Regions from separate parts of the Tepidibacillus infernus genome, predicted to be linked through region 1. Evidence: a T-box and tRNA genes for the amino acid it is inferred to sense, from the RefSeq annotation. Region 1 holds a T-box; the other holds one or more tRNA genes.
The links. A T-box is a leader RNA that pairs with one kind of tRNA and senses whether it is charged. The one in region 1 lies ahead of pheS (phenylalanine--tRNA ligase subunit alpha), so its partner is inferred to be a tRNA-Phe.
Positions count from the first base shown of each region.

Region 2: it encodes a tRNA-Phe, which carries the amino acid that the T-box ahead of pheS (phenylalanine--tRNA ligase subunit alpha) is inferred to sense. The anticodon was not compared.

Region 1 is NZ_JBLWFI010000001.1:104,848-114,987, reverse strand. Features, by position in the region: gene TEPIDINF_RS00645 (ABC transporter ATP-binding protein) at 1-1,080, shown strand, start outside; gene TEPIDINF_RS00640 (metal-sensing transcriptional repressor) at 1,320-1,589, opposite strand; gene TEPIDINF_RS00635 (potassium channel family protein) at 1,654-2,334, opposite strand; gene TEPIDINF_RS00630 (CvpA family protein) at 2,481-3,032, opposite strand; gene zapA (cell division protein ZapA) at 3,041-3,298, opposite strand; gene pheT (phenylalanine--tRNA ligase subunit beta) at 3,497-5,914, opposite strand; gene pheS (phenylalanine--tRNA ligase subunit alpha) at 5,930-6,964, opposite strand; T-box leader at 7,029-7,257, opposite strand; gene TEPIDINF_RS00610 (TrmH family RNA methyltransferase) at 7,315-8,118, opposite strand; gene TEPIDINF_RS00605 (potassium channel family protein) at 8,126-8,791, opposite strand; gene sspI (small acid-soluble spore protein SspI) at 8,944-9,147, shown strand; gene TEPIDINF_RS00595 (M42 family metallopeptidase) at 9,295-10,140, opposite strand, start outside.
Region 2 is NZ_JBLWFI010000001.1:2,336,856-2,346,995, forward strand. Features, by position in the region: gene walK (cell wall metabolism sensor histidine kinase WalK) at 1-650, opposite strand, end outside; gene yycF (response regulator YycF) at 657-1,361, opposite strand; gene TEPIDINF_RS11675 (peptidoglycan DD-metalloendopeptidase family protein) at 1,600-3,105, opposite strand; tRNA gene TEPIDINF_RS11680 (tRNA-Thr) at 3,169-3,244, opposite strand; gene TEPIDINF_RS11685 (hypothetical protein) at 3,386-3,754, shown strand; tRNA gene TEPIDINF_RS11690 (tRNA-Phe) at 3,822-3,897, opposite strand; tRNA gene TEPIDINF_RS11695 (tRNA-Glu) at 3,961-4,035, opposite strand; tRNA gene TEPIDINF_RS11700 (tRNA-Lys) at 4,049-4,124, opposite strand; gene TEPIDINF_RS11705 (adenylosuccinate synthase) at 4,326-5,612, opposite strand; gene dnaB (replicative DNA helicase) at 5,849-7,195, opposite strand; gene rplI (50S ribosomal protein L9) at 7,220-7,666, opposite strand; gene TEPIDINF_RS11720 (DHH family phosphoesterase) at 7,663-9,618, opposite strand; gene TEPIDINF_RS11725 (YybS family protein) at 9,633-10,140, opposite strand, start outside.

The DNA of each region.
Region 1 (10,140 bases):
ACCAACCAAGACTACTTGACATTTAATATCAAGCAAATCAAAATCAACTCTCTAATGGTTAGACCTGCTGTAGATTTCCTTTACCTCGTAGCTTTAAGCTTAATCTTAAGTTTTTTTGGGATCGAGTCTATTCACACGTCGATTGAAATTGGTGTCGTTTATGCGTATTTGAATTATTTAGATCGTTTCTTTGAACCCGTCAATATGATGATGTTTCGCCTAAGTCAATTTCAACAAGCGATCGTTGCCGCTGAAAGAGTATTTGGACTACTTGATGATGAACGAATGGCTCCAGCCAAAATTGGTGATGATTCATCAGTGATTCAAGAAGGTCATATTGAATTTAAAGATGTCACTTTCTCCTATGATGGAAAAACAGATATCTTAAAAAATATCTCTTTTGTTGCTAAACCTGGTGAGACTGTTGCTTTGGTTGGACATACAGGCAGTGGTAAAAGTTCGATTATCAATTTATTGATGCGTTTTTATCCAATTGAGCACGGGGAAATTCTAATTGATGGTGTCCCCCTTTCCCATTACCCTAATGAGGAATTGCGTAAAAAAATCGGTCTAGTCTTACAAGATCCCTTTCTTTTTGTCGGAGATATTAAACAAAATATTCGGTTGCATAATGAGGAAATTAGCGATGAGGAAATCATCGAAGCAGCTAAGTATGTTCAAGCAGATTTCTTTATTCAAAATCTTCCTAATCGCTATTACGAACCTGTTGTAGAACGCGGAGCCACTTTTTCATCTGGACAACGGCAGCTGATCTCCTTTGCTCGAACAATGGCTATCAAGCCAAAAATATTGGTTTTGGATGAGGCAACGGCTAGTATTGATACGGAGACAGAGGAAGCGATTCAAACAGCGCTAGAAAAGATGAGAAAAGGAAGAACGACCATCGCTATCGCACATCGGCTCTCTACGATTCAAGATGCTGATTTGATCCTAGTCTTACACCATGGTGAAATCGTGGAAAGAGGAACTCATCAAGAACTCCTTGCAAAAGGTGGCCTCTATCATAAGATGTTCTTGCTCCAACAAGGAATAAAGAGCCCACAAAAGAAAGAGGCCTAGCGCCTCTTTTTAAGGACAAGAAAGTGTACACTTTCTTCCTTTAGTTGTTTAAGGGTTTCTTTAATCAAAGAAAGGCATGGATGACGGAGCGCGCTGGAATATACAAACCTTTTTATCTTACATCACAAACCAATAAATACTGAACTTCGTTTGGTCTGCATTTTCTTCTTTCAACTTTTCGCGAAAATAAGATAACATCTCCTCTGATACATCAACAGCAGCTTTATTCCCCTGATCGTCTACCTTGTTTTTAATAGTAATTGTATGGCGTCTTTAATGATTTTATCCGTATCACGTTGTTCGTCCTCTTTTTGCATTTCATCCATTAAACATTTACTCATATCTGTGCCAATGACGTGAACAATCACACGGTCAACAGCATTACGTACCGCAGACAATTGGTGAATGACATCATTGCATTCTTGTCCTTCTTCCATCATTCGGAGGACGCCTCTTACCTGTCCCTCTACTCTCTTTAAGCGATTCTTAATCTCTGGGGAGTAATTCATAGAACCACCTCCATCACATATCCTTATACATTAAATACCTTAACAGGTATATTGTTTGTCTCTATTATATCTTTAATTTTTTCTTTTTACCATTTGAATATTCTTCGAACCGTTTTATATCATCAATATGACCAACTAATACTAAAATGTCACCTTCTTGAAATTGATCATTGGCTTGAGGTGCAATTTTTAGCTGCTCATTAGATTTGATTGCCATCACATTTAAGCCAAATTTAGCGCGTATATCTAATTCAAGTAGGGTCTTTCCTACGATATCTGGTCCAATCGCAATCTCTACAATGTTATAGTTTGGTGCTAGTTCTATATAATCAAGGATATTAGGAGTAATAAGCTGGTGAACGACACGGATCCCCATGTCTCGTTCTGGGTAGATAATTTTATCTGCACCAATTTTTTCCAACACCTTTCCATGAAGCTCATTTTGGGCTTTTACTACAATTCTTGGCACTCCTAAGTCTTTAAGAATCAATGTAGTCAAAATGCTTGATTGGATATCTTCACCAATCGCCACAATGACCACATCAAAATTACGAATCCCAATGGTTTTTAAAGCAACTTCATCTGTAGAATCTACTTGTAATACATGTGTAGCCCGATTGACCATTTCTTGAACTTTTTCCTCTTTTGAATCAATTCCTAGTACTTCATAGCCCATTTCATATAGTGTTCCAGCTAAACTTGAACCAAAACGTCCCAAACCAATGACTGCAAATTGTGTAGCCACTTTTTTCTCCTCCTAAAATAATGCCCTTATAAACACAAGAAAACACATATAGTACTCTACTTATTTTCTATGAAAATGTCAACGAAATTCATAAAAAAAATCATACCTAATTTGGCATGATTTGTAATGTATATTAACTTATACGATTAAAGATATGAAGAATTAGAGGTGTTCCATAGATGATATAATTTCTCAGTAATAACAGGTGTCATTTGCAACGTATATTTAGCAAAATAGGATCCTTCTAAAACATTTTTTAATTCCGCCCATGGCATGACTGAGAGGATATGAACCAATATAATCAGAATAAAAAGAATTTGGACAAGTCCTAATAATGCACCAGAAAGTCGATTTACAATGGCAATACCGGGTAAACTGGCAATCTGATGTAGAATGCTACCCCCAATATTCAAAATAAGCTTAGTACCAAAAAAGATAAGAAAGAATGCAATCGCATTATAAAACATTGTGGGAAGCTGAAAAGTTTCCGAAAATAAATACAAAGAAGACTGTTCAAATGTTGGCATAGGCACTACACTTTGTATCAAAGGTACTAATTCACCTGAAAAGCGATAGGCCAAATAAAGAGAAAGAAAAAAACCTATAAAGTGAATGAACTGACGAATTAATCCTAACTGATAACCTCGAAAAATGGAGACAATGATGATGATCACAATAATCAGATCCATTGTATTCATCTTTTCACCTACTCTTCTTCTTCAATCAACTTTAACAATTCATCATACTCTTGTTTCAACCTAAAATATTCATCAGCAATATTCACCGCAGTAAGCACCGCAATTTTAGTTGTATCTAATCGAGGATTAGAATCCGCAATTTGTTTCATTCTTTCGTCAACATATCCAGCAACCATCCGCATATAATTTGAACTCGCTTTTCCCACAATTTTATACTGTTGTCCATAAATCATGACGGGTAGACGATTTTTTTGCTCTTCATTCACTTATAGAACCCCCTTGCTGCCTCTATATACTTCGATGTTGTAATACATTCTATAGAAAGGTATAAAATTCCTTCAATATAGACCAGTATATCATGATTTATAAGCGATGAGGGAAAAAAGAGGTCACCTTAAGTTTAGGCAACCTCTTATTCTTTGAGTAAATCGTCGATTTGCTTCAATGTTCGAAAAGGATTGTAATTATTTTCTTAATTCTGCGTGATACTTTTCCTTCAGTTGTTCCAGAATTTGTCCATGTCTCTTTGCTACTTCTTCATCTGTTAAGGTACGTTCTGGACTACGATAGATAAGTGAAAAAGCGATGCTTTTTTTATCTTCCCCTAATTGTTCACTCATGTAAACATCAAACAAGGTAAGATCCTCTAACAACTCTCTACCATTTTCATAAATAGTATCCATTAACGAGCTGGATTCTACATTTTTATCAACAACCACTGCTATATCCCTTTGAATTGCAGGATATTTTGGCAATGGCTGATATTCAATTTCTATATCTGCTAGTTCCAGAATGGTATTCAAATCTAATTCAAAACCATAGCATTCATCTAAATCATATTGAGTTTGAACTTCTGGGTGAATCTGACCAATATAACCGATGATTTTTTCCCCAATTTTGATCTCTGCTGTTCGACCAGGATGAAAGCCTTTTGCCCTAACCGCTTGATATTCGACATTTCTTAATCCTAAGCTAATAAATAAGTGTTCTAGAACCCCTTTTACTTCATAAAAATCTATGTTGTGTTCTTTGGATTGCCAATGTATGGGTAAGGAACCCATCATAAAACCTGCAACAGTCCATCTCTCAGAAGGAAGTTCAGTTAAATGAATTTCATTGGAAATAAAAGTGGCTCCTATTTCATATATACGAATATTATGATTGCGACGATTCACATTGTATTTAGCTATTTCTAACAATTGTGGGAGAAGTTGTGTTCTCAAAAATTGCCTTTCTTCACTCATTGGCATGGCTAAAGAAATAGGTCTTGGCTGATTCGCCAACCCTTGTAATATATCAAGTTGGGATTCCCCGATAAAAGTATAACTGATTACTTCCTGTAAACCAGAAACCTCCAGAAGATTTTTTATCATTCTACGAAGTTTTTGTTTTTTGGTTAGCCCACCTTGGATATATTCGCCAATAGGTAATGTTGTCGGGATATGATCATACCCATAAATTCTTGCGATTTCTTCAATTAAATCCGCTTCAATCGTAACATCTGGTCTTCTAGTAGGAATGATTACCCTTAGGCCACTCGTTTCTTCTTCTACAGAAAAACCTAAGCGTTTCATAATAGCAACCATTTCTTGTACATTTAACTCAGTACCAAGAATTTGATTGATACGATCTGGCTTTAATGGAATCATCAATTCTGTTGGTTGTTCTAACTTTTCTTCTGTTATTCCACCTTCAATGCTACCCCCAGCATACTCTACTAATAATGCCGCTGCTCGATTTAATGCCGCATAGATTCGATTGGGGTCAACCCCTTTTTCAAAACGCATACTTGCTTCAGAACGAAGCCCAAGCTTTTTAGAGGTTGATCTGATGGAAAAGCCCTTAAAATAGGCTGATTCTAATAAAATTTGGGTTGTGTTTTTTGTAACTTCACTATTGGCAGCCCCCATTACTCCTGCGATGGCAATAGGTTTTACTCCATCGGTAATCAAAAGCATTTGTTCGTCTAATTCTCGTTCTTGGTCATCTAAGGTGACGATTTTTTCATTAGGTTTTGCCATCCGAACAACAACTTTTGCTTGATCCAATTTTTCAAAATCAAAGGCGTGTAAAGGCTGCCCGTATTCCAACATGACAAAGTTGGTAATGTCAACCACATTATTTATGGGCCTGATTCCTGCTGCAATCAGACGATTTTGCATCCATTGTGGAGAATCTGAAATTTTTACATTTTTAACTAGACGGGCTGCATAATGAGGACATGCTTCAGGTGACTCAATCTTAATTTGAACAGGATGATTTTGGTCAATGTTATTCTCTAGATTTATTTCAGGTAGTTTTATATTCCTGTCTAAAATAGCGGCTACCTCATATGCAACACCAATCATGTTTAAACAATCTGAACGGTTTGGCGTTAAGTCCAACTCTAGGATGTAATCATTAAACCCTAACAAAGGTTCAATCGGCTCACCAATTTTGGCATCGTCTGAAAGAACTAGAATCCCTTCGGTTTTTTCTTTAGATAATAATTTTTCATTCATTCCTAATTCTTTGGCGGAACAAATCATCCCTTCAGAGTCAACTCCACGCAATTTTGCCTTTTTAATTTTAATATCTCCTGGTAAGGTAGCACCAACTAATGCGACAGGTACCTTTTGACCCTGTGCAACATTTGCCGCACCACAAATAATTTGTAAAGGTTCACCCTGACCCACGTCTACCTTACACAAACTTAATTTCTCGGCATTTGGATGCTGTTCTCGTTCTACTACATAACCGATTACTACTTTTTCTAAAGCAGGATTGCTTTTTTCTACAAGATCAACTGCTACACCACTACGAGTTAACTTTTCCGCTAATTCATATGGATCGATATCTTGAATGTCAACATATTGGGATAACCATTGATAGGATACTCTCATCTTTTCTAACCTCCCTTAAACCCGTTTAAACTGATCTAAAAATCTTAAATCGTTGGTGTAAAAATGGCGAATGTCATCAATACCATATTTTAACATAGCGATCCTTTCTACACCCATACCAAAGGCAAATCCGGAATACCTTTCTGGATCATAACCAGCCATCTCTAACACTTTTGGATGAACCATCCCTGAACCAAGGATTTCAATCCAGCCAGTATTTTTACATGTTCGGCAGCCATCTCCACCACACATCATACAGGATACATCTACCTCTGCACTTGGTTCTGTGAAAGGAAAGAAGCTTGGACGTAAGCGAATTTTTGCATGATCGCCATACATTTTCTTAGCAAAATTAAGAAGAACCCCTTTTAAATCAGTCATGGTTATGTTTTCATCAACCACAAGTCCTTCAATCTGGATAAATTGATGGGAATGAGTCGCATCATCGTCATCTCTACGGTAAACTTTTCCTGGACAAATGATTTTTACAGGAACATTTCCTTTTTTGTTTAGCATCGTCCGCACTTGAACAGGAGAAGTATGCGTCCTCATCAAGATTTCTTCTGTAATATAGAATGAATCTTGCATATCACGAGCAGGATGCTCTTTTGGTAAGTTTAATGCTTCAAAGTTATAGTAATCTGATTCTACTTCTGGACCTTCAGCTACCTCAAATCCCATACCGATAAAAATATCTTCAATTTCCTCAATCACTTTTGATAATGGATGCCTATTCCCTTGGCTTATTGGTTTACCAGGTAAAGTGACATCAATAGTTTCTTTCTCAAGTTTTTCTTCTAAAGCCTTGTTTTTTATTGCGGTCTCTTTTAAATTTAGACCCCTTTCAATTTCTTCCCTTATTTCATTAACCAACTTTCCAATGAGCGGGCGCTCTTCTGCTGAAACATTTGCCATCCCTCGTAGCACTTCTGTGATGGGCCCTTTTTTGCCTAAATATTTTACTTTTACTGCAGTTAAAGCTTGGATGTCATTTACTTGATCAATTTCCGTTAGAGCTTCTTGCTTCAATTGCTCTAATCGCTCCTTCATAACATTTCCTCCCTTGTATCATATACTTAAAAATAGCCCACAAAAAAGAGGCCTTTCATCCTTGGCAAGGGACGAAAGACCGTGGTACCACCCTAATTTATGAACAATTAAACAAGATTGATTGTTCAACTTTAGTGTCTTAACGTAGACAAAACGGATTCTCCTACTGATCCTTTTCAGAGATCTGCTCCAGAGCGAACTTCAATAAAACCATCTTAGAGATGCTTCCAGTCTATGACATCTCCTCCCTAAAAGATGGGAATTTATCTACTCTTCTCTTTCCTCGCATTCAAATATAAAATTATATCTTTGGTTATTATGTATCATTATACTGATGTATAAGCTAGACTTCAAGCCCAACCCTTTTCCATTTGCCTTACTCTCTCGTATAAAATAAGCGTTGTGGCCATTGCTACATTTAGCGATTCTGCTTTCCCAACTAAAGGGATTTTTATCATTTCATCTACTTGTTGTTTTCTTGAATCAGACAACCCTTTTGCTTCATTTCCTACTATTATAGCCACTTTTTGTGTAAGATCAACTTCAAAATAAGTTTTGCTAGCATATGGGCTTGTCCCAATCACTTTAACACCGTTTTTCTGTAACTTAGGAATAATTTGGTCTAATTCATCTTGTACGATTGACAGGTGAAAAATCGATCCCATTGCAGAACGGATTACCTTTGAATTGTATAGCTCGACTGTACTATTTCCTAAAATAATGCCTTGTACCCCGGCTGCATCTGCACTGCGAATAATTGTTCCTAGATTTCCAGGATCCTGAATTTGATCGATCAGCAAGTAAAAAGAAAATTGGTTTTCAAGCAGTTTCTCTATCTCGATATTTTTCTTTTTTAATATAGCCAAAACCCCTTGGGGGGTTTCAGTATCTGATAATTTTTCAATCACAGGTGTTGATACGGAAACAATAGGAATGGACAAGTCATACTTCTCTAGATGAAGAGCTAATGATTCTGGAAGATCCTTTCCCTGATCAAAAATTAGGGCTTCAATTTCTTGTTTTGCATCGATCGCTTCCTCAATAAGTTTGATTCCTTCAATGATGTATAACCCTTGTTCTTGTCTTCCCTTTTTACTCTTTAGTTGATACCATGTCTTAATTCTAGGATTATTGGTTGATTGAATGACTTCCATTTTTTTCTCACTTTCCATTCATGACAAAATCTTCAAACTTTCTTAAATCTTTATTATGTCCAATAACGACTAAGATATCCCCTGTTTTGATCATGTCATTTGCATCAGGGGCTACATTGATACGATGGTCATTCTTGATTGCCATGACGTTACATCCAAATCGTGCACGGATATTTAATTCAACCAAGCTTTTGTGGTTCATTTTTTCACTCGCAATAATTTCAACGATGCTATATTCATCAGACAGTTCGATGTAATCTAAAATATTCGGTGTAACCAGATTATGCGCTACCCTTGCTCCCATATCTCGTTCTGGAAAGACGACCTTTGAGGCTCCAATTTTATATAATACTTTTGCATGTAATTGATTTTGCGCTTTAACCACAATCGTTTCTACACCTAGTTCTTTTAAAAGTATAGTAGTTAAAATACTGGCCTGAATATTTTGTCCGATCGCGACAACAACCACATCAAAATTGCGGATTCCAAGTGCCTTTAACGCGGTTTCGTCAGTGGAGTCAGCTTGTACACAATGGGTAACCACGTTAACGTTTTCTTGAATCCTTTCTTCATTGATATCTATAGCCATCACTTCATAATGAAGATCATACAATTCTTTTGCTACACTTGATCCAAACCTGCCCAAACCAATCACTGCAAATTGCTTGCTCATATGGCTACTCCCTTCACCATGATTTTTTTATATTATATCATATCTACAAGCTCTTTTCCTAAAAACTAATGGTTTGATCAATATAGGGTATACTAAAAAAAATTCCATAAAAGTGACCATTTCCTTACCATTAAATATAGGAGGTTAAAGAGATGAACATTGACCTACGTCAAGCTATCATTCAAAACATAAAAGGAAAAGATGAAGAACAATTAAAAGACATGATCAATACAGCGATTAAAGATCATGAAGAAAAAACCTTACCTGGATTAGGTGTCTTATTTGAAGTGATTTGGCAACACAGTGATTCACAATCACAGAACGAAATGATTGATGCACTAAGTAAAAATATATAATAGTTTATATATTCCAACGCGCTCCGTTGTCCGTGCATTTCTTCGAATAAAACATAAGGTAAGAAATACTCTCTCAAAAGTCGCTGCTTATGGAATATATAAATGAAAAGAATGAGCCATCCAACAGAGGAGACTCATTCTTTCTTTTTATCTAGCCATGATTCCTTTTACCGTCTTTTCATCTAATCGTTTAATGACTTTCACAAGTAAATTGACTGCTTGTTCAAAATCATCTCGATGAAGAATCGCAGCATGACTATGAATGTAACGAGTAGCAATCCCTATTACTGTGGATGGGACTCCCTTTCCATACAAGTGAAAACGCCCTGCATCTGTTCCTCCCCCTGCTAATGCTTCATATTGAAAAGGAATGTTTTCTTCTTCAGCAATATCAACGACAAAATCCCTTAAGCCTCGATGAGGAACCATAGACGCATCAAATAATAAGATTTGTGGACCCTTTCCCATTTTACTCACTGCTTCATCATCTGTAACTCCTGGGGTATCGCCAGCGATTCCTACATCTATAGCAAAAGCAATATCTGGTTGAACGGTATTCACAGAAGTTTGTGCACCACGAAGACCCACTTCTTCCTGTACTGTACCTACTCCATATACAGTATTAGGATGTTGTTCATCTTTTAATCGTTTAAGCACTTCTACTGCAATCGCACAACCAATCCGATTATCCCATGCTTTTGCCATTATCATTTTTGGATTTTTCATTACTGTAAATGGAGAAACCGGTATAATTGAATCTCCAGGACGTACACCGAATTCTTCAGCTTCTTCCTTACTGCTTGCTCCAATGTCGATAAACATATCTTTTTTCTCAACTGGCTTCTTCCTAGCTTCAGGTGGTAAAATATGTGGTGGCTTAGAGCCAATGATACCAATCACTTCACCTTTTCTCGTATGTATCGTTACCCTTTGAGCAAGCATGACTTGTTCCCACCAACCTCCAAGGGGTTGAAACTTGATAAATCCATCATC
Region 2 (10,140 bases), 2.2 Mb from region 1:
GAAACCGCTTGAGTAGTAATATCTTTAATTGGCTTTGTAATCGTTCTAGATAAAATAAAACCTAGCCATGCTGTAAATAATAAGGCAATAAGTGTTGCTGTCATTAAAATATTACTGATCCGATAAATCGTATCATATACTCCCTCAATCGAGGCTTTCATGAATACAGCACCAAGTACATTATTACCCTGCTTTATAGGCAGAGCTAAATATTTGGTACGATGTCCTGTCTTGGTATCAATCCGAATCGCTTCATCTCTTGTACCTAATAATGCCCGATTCACTTCTGTTTGATAAATTTTTTGCCCGATAATGCTTGGACTAACCTTCTCCGTAGAACTTAAAATTACACCATTACTATCAATAATCGAGACATCAACGCCATTTAACGCAAATAAATTATCTACTAAATAGTCAATATCTGCTCTTTTCTCTGCCTCTGTTTTCCCATCCTCTGTTAAATATCTTTCAAGGTTTACCGCTAATAAATTTCCCTGCGTTGCAAAAGTTTCATTAAAATTATCTAAATAATAACTCTCTAAAGATCGAATAAAATAGATTCCTATAATTTGCATCGATATTAGAATAAGTAAGAGATAAATCACAACCAATTTCCATTGAATACTTTGAAAAAACTTCCAACCTTTCAAAGGAAACTACTCCTTTTCGGATGGATAACGTAATACATAACCCAATCCCCTTCTCGTAATAATATAGGCTGGTCGGCCAGGGTCATCTTCAATCTTTTCCCGTAATCTTCTAATCGTTACATCTACAGTACGGACATCCCCAAAATAGTCGTAACCCCATACAGCCTGTAGTAAATGCTCTCTGGTTAAAGTTTGTCCAACATGTTTTGCTAAATAATATAGAAGTTCAAATTCCCGGTGGGTTAATTCTATAATCATTTCTATTTTCTTTACGATATAAGTAGATGGATAAATAGTAATTTCCCCAATTTGTATTTGTTGAGCTTGATGATTGGCTTGGTCTAAAGAATAGACTCTTCTTAAATTTGCTTTCACCCGTGCAATTAACTCTCTATTAGAAAAAGGTTTTGTTACATAATCATCTGCACCCATTTCTAAACCAAGCACTTTATCTACTTCTGTATCCTTTGCTGTTAGCATAATGATTGGTTTATCTGTAAGAGTTCTTGCTTCCTTGCAAACCTCTAATCCATCTTTGCCAGGTAACATGATATCTAATAAAATAATATCTGGATGATGATCCCTTACCTTTTGAATTGCCTCAAAACCATCAAAAGCGGTAAGGACCTCATAACCTTCCTTTTCAAAACTAAATTTTAAAATATCTGAGATTGGCCGTTCATCTTCAACAATTAAAATTCGATACTTCACCCCGTATCCCCCTTGTCTCTAACCTTATCTATTTAAGTTTATCACAAGGTATATCAATCTGAATACATAGAAAACCACAACAAAAAAACCATAAATGTGACACCCTTCTATGAGACACCCTTCTATGAATAAAGATTAAGGAGAGAAGGGTACTTCTGGAAGAAATTTATACTTTCTTCAGCATAAAAAAAAGGTAGGTTTGTCCTTGATTGAACATAACCTACCTTAGTTTACGGGATTATCTTCTTACATAATTTAATGGGTTTCTATTGCTGCCATTGACCAATACTTCAAAATGTAAATGGGTTCCTGTAGAACGTCCCGTATTTCCCATTACACCGATCTGCTGGCCTTTTGCTACTTTATCTCCACTAGAGACCATGATCTGGCTTAAATGGCCGTATAGGGTTTTCATACCATTTCCATGATCAATGATAATAGCTTTACCGTAAGCACCATTCCAACCAGCAAAAACGACTTTTCCACTATCTGCTGCTTTGATCGTACGATTACTTACTCCAGATATATCGATTCCTTCATGAGTCCTACCCCATCTTGAACCGTACTTACTGGTAATAATTCCTCCTACTGTTGGCCATAATAATGTACCAGAACCACGTGAAGAAACAATTTTAGTACCCTTCTTCACAATTTTATCTTTTGCTTCAGAAATAACCGTTTCTTTTAGAATTGTTTTTTGCGTGGTTACTCCATTTTCCTTCAATATCGAGTATTCCACACTTTTCTTACCATCGGAACCTTGTTGTACCACTTTTGTTTGGTTTGAGTACATCGATGAATCCTTTTGATAAACCACTTTGTAAGGAATTCTTTCTTGATTGATCACTGTTTCTTTTGTTTGAACAGTAACAAGCGGAGTTTTGGCTGTAACAATCACTTCGTCACCAATATTGATGAATTCACCTTTAATATTAGGATTCAATTGATATATCTGTTTCGTCGTGATGCCAAATTGTTGGGCAATTCCAGAAAGTGTATCTCCTTGTTTCACAATATATTTTTTCTGTTCTAAGGTTCCTTGTTTTAACAATGTCACCATATCTTCTGCAGATAAAATTTCTGCTGGTGTTACTTTAACCTCTTTGGTAACAACTTCTTCTTTAATTTGAATTTGATCTAGCTTTCTAATTTGTTGATTGTTTCCATCAAGAGAAGCTGCTTTTACTTTATCTTTATTCTTGTTTGGAAGAAAAGGCTGTTTGATTTGCTCAAGTATTAAATCTGCTGTTTTTTGATCTTTTACATATCCAACTACTTTTCCATTCACTACGAGTTCAACAGCTGTCGCTTGAATCGAGAAGGCATCTTTTAGAGCACTTAAAGTCTTAGCGTTATCAAACTGGCCTTTAAATTTCTTCTCTTCCTGATATGTAATCTTATTTCCAAAATTTAATGTTATCGTGCTATATGTATTCTGGGCTTGCTTTAAAACTTGCTCTTTCCATTGTTCAACTACTTCTTTATTATTAACAACCCCAACTTCTTTACCATCTAAATAGACGTGATAAAGATTTACGGCATTTGCCTGATAATAGCCTACACCAAAAAGGGTAGTCATAAGAATTGTGCCTGTAATTGAACCAATGATGATTGATCTTTTCTTATTTGATTGAATATATTGTTGTACGGTCTGAACTATTGTTTTTCCCCAATTACTAGCCTTGGTTAAGTCCTTTTGGAATTTACCTTTAAAATCGGTAAATTTATCATTGAACGTCGCCATGACAACCTCCTTTTTATGGAGTTTTTTTTCTCTCTCTCACATAAGAATGTCCTATTTTTAAAGTGGAGCCGACGATGGGACTCGAACCCACGACCTGCTCATTACGAATGAGCTGCTCTACCAGCTGAGCCACATCGGCATGTTTTAAAGCCTCCATATGTTCAAATTTACCATAATATAGCTTGTCACTTCAAGTGGAAAAATCTGAACATTTTTAGAACACTAGTAAAATGTATGCTCTTCAAGCATTCTATATACACTATATTTGAAGGGAGGCAAAATGATGAACCAAAGAAATATATTGGCTTATTTTCGATCTGTTGAAGATGCACAAAAAGCGGCAAGCGAGCTACAGCAATACAATTCAATTGAAACCCAAGTAGATCGAATAGCTTTTTATCCTGGAGACCAATTAAATGATCAGGTAAATCCCATCACAAGTCGATTTGACAGTTTAACTGATTTAACATTAGGTTCATTAGTAAATGATAACGCAGAAGTACTAGCTGCGGCAGATGTCAGTGCAAGTGGAATGGCAGATGGTAATAGAACTGCGATACCACCGAACATTTTACTAACCATTGTAATGAATGAGGATCAAGCTCCTCAGGTAGAAAACATCATCAAAAAATATAACGGAATGACTTGAGTTTATGTTTCAGAAAATAGAAAAACCTACTTATTAAAGTAGGGAAAGCGGAAAGTATATCATTTTATGGTGGTTCGGGACGGAATCGAACCGCCGACACGAGGATTTTCAGTCCTCTGCTCTACCGACTGAGCTACCGAACCTTATTATAAAAAAACATTAAAATCGCAAAGCTAACGGGATTCCGACGCGTAGCTAGTCCCGTATGGTGACCCGTAGGGGATTCGAACCCCTGTTACCGCCGTGAAAGGGCGGTGTCTTAACCACTTGACCAACGGGCCATACGCATAAAAATGGTGAGCCATACAGGATTCGAACCTGTGACACCCTGATTAAAAGTCAGGTGCTCTACCTGCTGAGCTAATGGCTCACAACTTGTCCTCTTGGACACAAAAAATATATTACCACGATAGAAATTAATATGCAACCTTTTTTGCACATTTTTCAAAAAGATTCTTTATTCTACAAATCCAACTTTCAGAATTAAAAACCCACAAAAGTGATGGCTTCTTTAAAAACTATTGCGATTCCTTTTGTGGGTTCTATGATCATATTGAAAAAAATAGATGGCCTATGCAAATACGCCTTTTATCATATTTGTTTGTTCTCGATTTGGCCCTACTGAGAAGATGGCAATAGGGATTCCAGTGAGTTGGGAAATTCGTTCGATATAATGACGAGCATTTACTGGTAAGTCATTTAAATTACGAACACCGGTAATATCTTCATCCCATCCAGGTAGCTCTTCATAAACAGGCACACATTCAGCTAACACCCTTAAATTGGCGGGGAACTCCTCAATGATTTCTCCGTTATACTTATATGCTTTACAAATTTTTAATGTAGGAATACCTGTCAATACATCAATTGAATTTAAAGATAACTCGGTAATTCCGCTAACACGTCGAGCATGTCTTACAACCACACTATCAAACCAGCCTACTCGTCTAGGTCTTCCTGTCGTTGTTCCATACTCGTTGCCGACTTCACGAATTCGATCACCTATTTCATTATTCAATTCAGTAGGAAATGGCCCATCGCCAACACGAGTCGTATAGGCTTTTGCAACACCTACAACATGATGAATTTTTGTTGGACCTACACCAGAACCAATCGTCACTCCACCTGCCACAGGATTAGATGAAGTGACAAATGGGTAAGTACCTTGGTCAATATCAAGCATAACCCCTTGGGCTCCTTCAAATAATACCCTTTTCCCTTGGTCAATGGCATCATTTAAAACGACAGAAGTATCAACCACGTAAGGTCTGATGATTTCACGATATATCGCATATTCCTCTAAAATTTTCTCTGCTTTAAACCCATCTGTTTCATAAAATTTTTCAAATAGACGGTTTTTCTCTTCAAGATTCCTTCTTAATTTTTTTTCAAATTCCTGTTCATCTAACAAATCAGCGATACGAATCCCAACTCTAGCCGCTTTGTCCATATATGCGGGTCCAATTCCTTTACCCGTTGTTCCGATTTTGTTACTACCTTTTCTTTCTTCTTCTACAAGATCCAACTTAATATGGTAAGGCATGATCACATGCGCACGATTACTAATTCTTAAATTCTTTGTACTAAATCCTTGTTCATGAATATAGTTAAGTTCTTGGACTAATGCCTTGGGGTCAATCACCATTCCATTGCCAATCACACATATTTTATCACTATAAAAAATCCCAGATGGTATAAGATGCAGCTTAAATTTCTTTCCATCAATTGTGATCGTATGACCTGCATTATTCCCACCTTGATACCTTGCAACAACTTCCGCTTTTTCAGCTAGATAATCGGTAACCTTTCCTTTTCCTTCGTCTCCCCATTGTGTTCCTACTACAACGACAGTAGACATGGAAACACCTCCAGTTTTTTGTCCTTTAAAAGTCGTATTTCAATACATATAAAGTTTAGCAATGCTTATTCCCCTTGTCAACGACAAATACGACCATTTAATTAAATATATATATTATTATTCGTATTTTTGCTTCATTTTGTTAACGTTTTAAATGATTTTGATAAAAAAAACGAAGGAAACTCTTCTGGAAAATAGAAAGAATCCTTCACTTATTTTTCTTGTTTATTTCGTTTTTATTCTTCATTATGTTGTTCTTTAGCATAATTTACGAATTTATTAAAATTCTTTAAGAATACCAATTCTACTTTACCAACCGGTCCGTTTCTTTGTTTAGCTATAATAATTTCGATAATATTTTGTTTTTCTGTTTCCGGATTATAATAATCATCGCGATACAAAAAAGCAACAATATCTGCATCCTGCTCAATACTACCAGATTCACGGATATCTGATAACATTGGCCTTTTATCTTGTCTTTGTTCTACTGCACGACTTAACTGGGATAATGCGATAATTGGAACATTTAGTTCCCTAGCAATCCCTTTAAGCTGTCTAGAAATCTCCGAGATCTCCTGTTGGCGATTATCAGATTTGCCACGGCCATGGATCAATTGCAAATAGTCAATGACAATAAGGCCTAACCCTTTTTCCACTTTTAATCTTCTACATCTGGAACGGATGTCGTAGACCGTCACACCTGGAGAATCATCAATATATATTGGTGCTTCAGACAAGGTAGTCATGGCCATCGTCAACTTTTGCCAGTCGTGCTCTTCCATCATACCAGTACGCAATTTGTGAGCATCAATATTTCCCTCTGCAGAAATCATCCTTTGGACGAGCTGACTAGCTGACATCTCCAAACTAAAGATCGCAACAACTTCCTTTGCCCTTGCCGCCACATTCTGAGCTACATTTAAAGCAAATGCGGTTTTCCCCACACTAGGTCTAGCTGCTAGGATAATCAAATCAGATTTCTGAAAGCCAGATGTCATTTTATCTAAATCTGTAAACCCAGATGGAATCCCTGTGATATCTCCTTTATGATGGTGCAAGAATTCAATACGATCCAACGTTTCCATCAATACGTCCTTAATCGGAATAAATCCATCTTTTGATCGTTTTTGTGAAATCTCTAGGATACGTTTTTCTGCATCTCCTATGATTTCTCCTATATCATCACTGCCAATATAACCAGTGCTTGCAATTTCCGTTGCTGCACGGATCAATCGCCTTAAAATTGCTTTTTCTTCAACAATTTTGGCGTAATATTCAACATTGGCTGCTGTCGGTACTGCATTTGCAAGGTCTGTAAGATAAGAAACACCCCCTACTTCCTCTAGCAGCTTTTTAGTTTGTAGATCCGCAGTTAACGTAATCAGATCAACAGGTTCACCCATTTCAGATAACTCGATCATAGATCGATAGATCTTTTGATGAGCACTACGATAAAAATCATCAGGTGATAGAATCTCCATAACGGTGATTAGCGCTTCTTTTTCTAATAGAATTGCACCTAAAACAGCCTGTTCCGCTTCCACATTTTGCGGTGGAATTCGATCTAAAAAAAGTTCACTCATGAGAGTTCCCCTCTATCTTAGTCTCTATTTTTCTTCGACAACTTGTACTTTAATCGTTGCAGTTACTTCTGGATGAAGTTTTATCAATACTTGAGTATAACCTAAATGACGAATCGGTTCATCTAATAAAATTTTCCTTTTATCAATGTTTATATTTTGCTTTTTTAATTGGTCTGCGATCTGTTTTGTTGTAATTGCACCAAACAATTTACCGCCCTCACCTGCTTTAGAGGGAATAGTAATCGTTATTTTCTCTAGTTCCTCTGCCAATTTCTTTGCATTTGTTAATTCATCCGCTTTTCTTTTTAGTTCACTTTGTTTATGAGCTTCTAACTCTTTTACATTACCTGTTGTCGCTTCTTTGGCTAATCCTTTAGCTATCAAAAAATTTCTAGCGTATCCATCAGATACTTCCTTAATATCACCTTTTTTCCCTTGTCCTTTTACATCCTTTAGCAAGATCACTTTCATATGGTTAATCCTCCTTCTTGTTGATATGTTTGTAATACCTCTATCAATCTTGTTTCTGCTTCTTCAACGGTAACTCCTTCTAACTGAGCAGCAGCATTTGTTAGATGGCCACCGCCTCCCATTCTTTCCATTATTAATTGTACATTTACTTGTCCTAATGAACGTGCACTAATTGAGGTAAGGCCATCGGTGCGAACACTAATAACAAAAGACGCAAAAATACCACTCATGTTTAATAACGTATCTGCAGCTTGAGCAATCATCAATTGATCGTTTTTCCCTTCAGCTACAGCGATTGCGATATTATCAAAAACAATCCTAGCCCTTTTTACTAATTCTGCCTTTTGAATATATTGCTCGATATCTTCTTTTAAAAGTTTTTGAACTAATATGGGGTCTGCTCCATTTCGCCTTAAAAATGAAGCTGCATCAAAAGTTCTAAAACCTGTTCTGAAGCCAAACCCTTTTGTATCAACCACTACCCCTGCAAGTAATGCAGTTGCCTCTAATGGATCCATAGAAAACTTATCTTTTTGATACTGAAGCAATTCTGTTACAAGTTCACTAGTGGAAGAGGCATAGGGTTCAATATAAATAAGGACTGGATCTTCAACAAATTCTTCTCCACGGCGATGATGGTCGATCACCACAACCCGATCAATCTTTTCAACCAATCTAGGCTCGATCGTCATAGAGGGTTTATGGGTATCAATCATAATAAGTAAGGTTCTTGACGATACCATGCTTAATGCTTTTTCTGGTGTTAAGAAATATTGAGGTAACTCTTTATGATGAGAAACTTCATCTAATAATTTTTCAATCGAAGGATTAGGCTGGTCTAAGACTACATAACCTTTCCGATCATTCACCCGCACAGCTTTTAAAATGCCTATTGAAGCACCGATTGCATCCATGTCAGGAGTTTTGTGCCCCATAATTAAGACTATGTCACTTTCTTGAATCAAATCCTTAAGAGCATGAGCGATTACTCTCGCTCTAACCCTTGTTCGTTTCTCAACAGCATTAGATTTTCCACCATAAAAAGATAAACGTTCCCCTACTTTGACCGCCGCTTGATCTCCACCACGGCCTAATGCAATATCTAAACTGGATTGAGCCATTTGTCCGATCTCAATTAACGAACTTGCCCCTGCGCCAATTCCAATACTTAATGTAAATGGAATTTTGTTATCCTCTGTCATTTCACGTACAATATCTAAAATATCAAAACGAGATTTCTCCATTTGTTCCAATACCTTTTGTGTGGTTACAATAAAAAACTTATCTGAAGTATATCTTCTAATATAAATCCCCAATTTAGAAGCCCAATCATTGATTGTACTTGTGATATTGGTAAGCAATAGACTACGATTTAAATCATCCATTCCTTGTGATACCTCATCAAAATTGTCTAGGTGGATTATTCCAAAGACCGGTTGTTCGTCCTTATATTGAGATTGGAGATTCTTATATTCTGTCACATCCATTACAAAGATAAGTCTTTCATTCTTACGAAACTCAACTTCATAAATCTTGTCTTGATAATGAATATCTTTCTTTACATTTAATTCTTCTAAATTAATTGTCGAAAATACTTCAGAGACTTTTTTCCCAATCAGATCTTTTTCACCAGTGATCTCTAGGAGATATGAATTGTGCCATTCTATTTTGCCTTCTTCATTAAATAGTAAAACTCCAATAGGCATCTGTTGCAAGACTTCAACCCCAACCTTTTGGATACGATGGGAGAGCGTAGCGATATATTGATTCAATTCTTTTTTAAAGTGAAGCTCAGCCAAATAGGTAAAATAAACTAATCCAAATAAAACCAGACTACCAATGGCAGCAAATAACCAATGATAATAAGCTAAAAATCCAAGTAATATAAGACTAAAAATAAAAGTGAAAATGACATGGAATCCATGCCAACGATTTAATAAGAAATTAGGCATTTGAAAATCAGCCCCTAAACTTTAAGCTTATTTCTTAAATGGAAACCTAGGTCTACCATCCCTAATATGATCAAAATTTGTGATAAAAAAGGATTTAATATTGCCACAATAGAAACGATAATAGGAATGCCCTTCTTAAAGCCTTTCATATGAGCTAAAAAGAAGAGAAAAGATAGCCCTTGAGCCAAAAGAAGCATTTGCAATATTGGATACAAATTACTAACGATTATTTTTAATGTATTGATTTCATAAACTGATTTTATGCTTAATGCAATCATGGTAAGTATATAATAATAAACAATACTTCTAGGAAATCTCCATTCTCTAAACGGAGGAAGTTGTGGTATTGGCGTACCCAATCTTTTCATGATTTTAACTGCAAAAAAATGATTAAAAAGTACAATAATTATCGCTGAGTTAATCAACAAAACAGGTAGTATTAAATCGATCATATCTATGAATCGATGATACATTTCAAAAGTTTGATTGATTTGTTCCTGACTTCCAAGAACACTACCCATA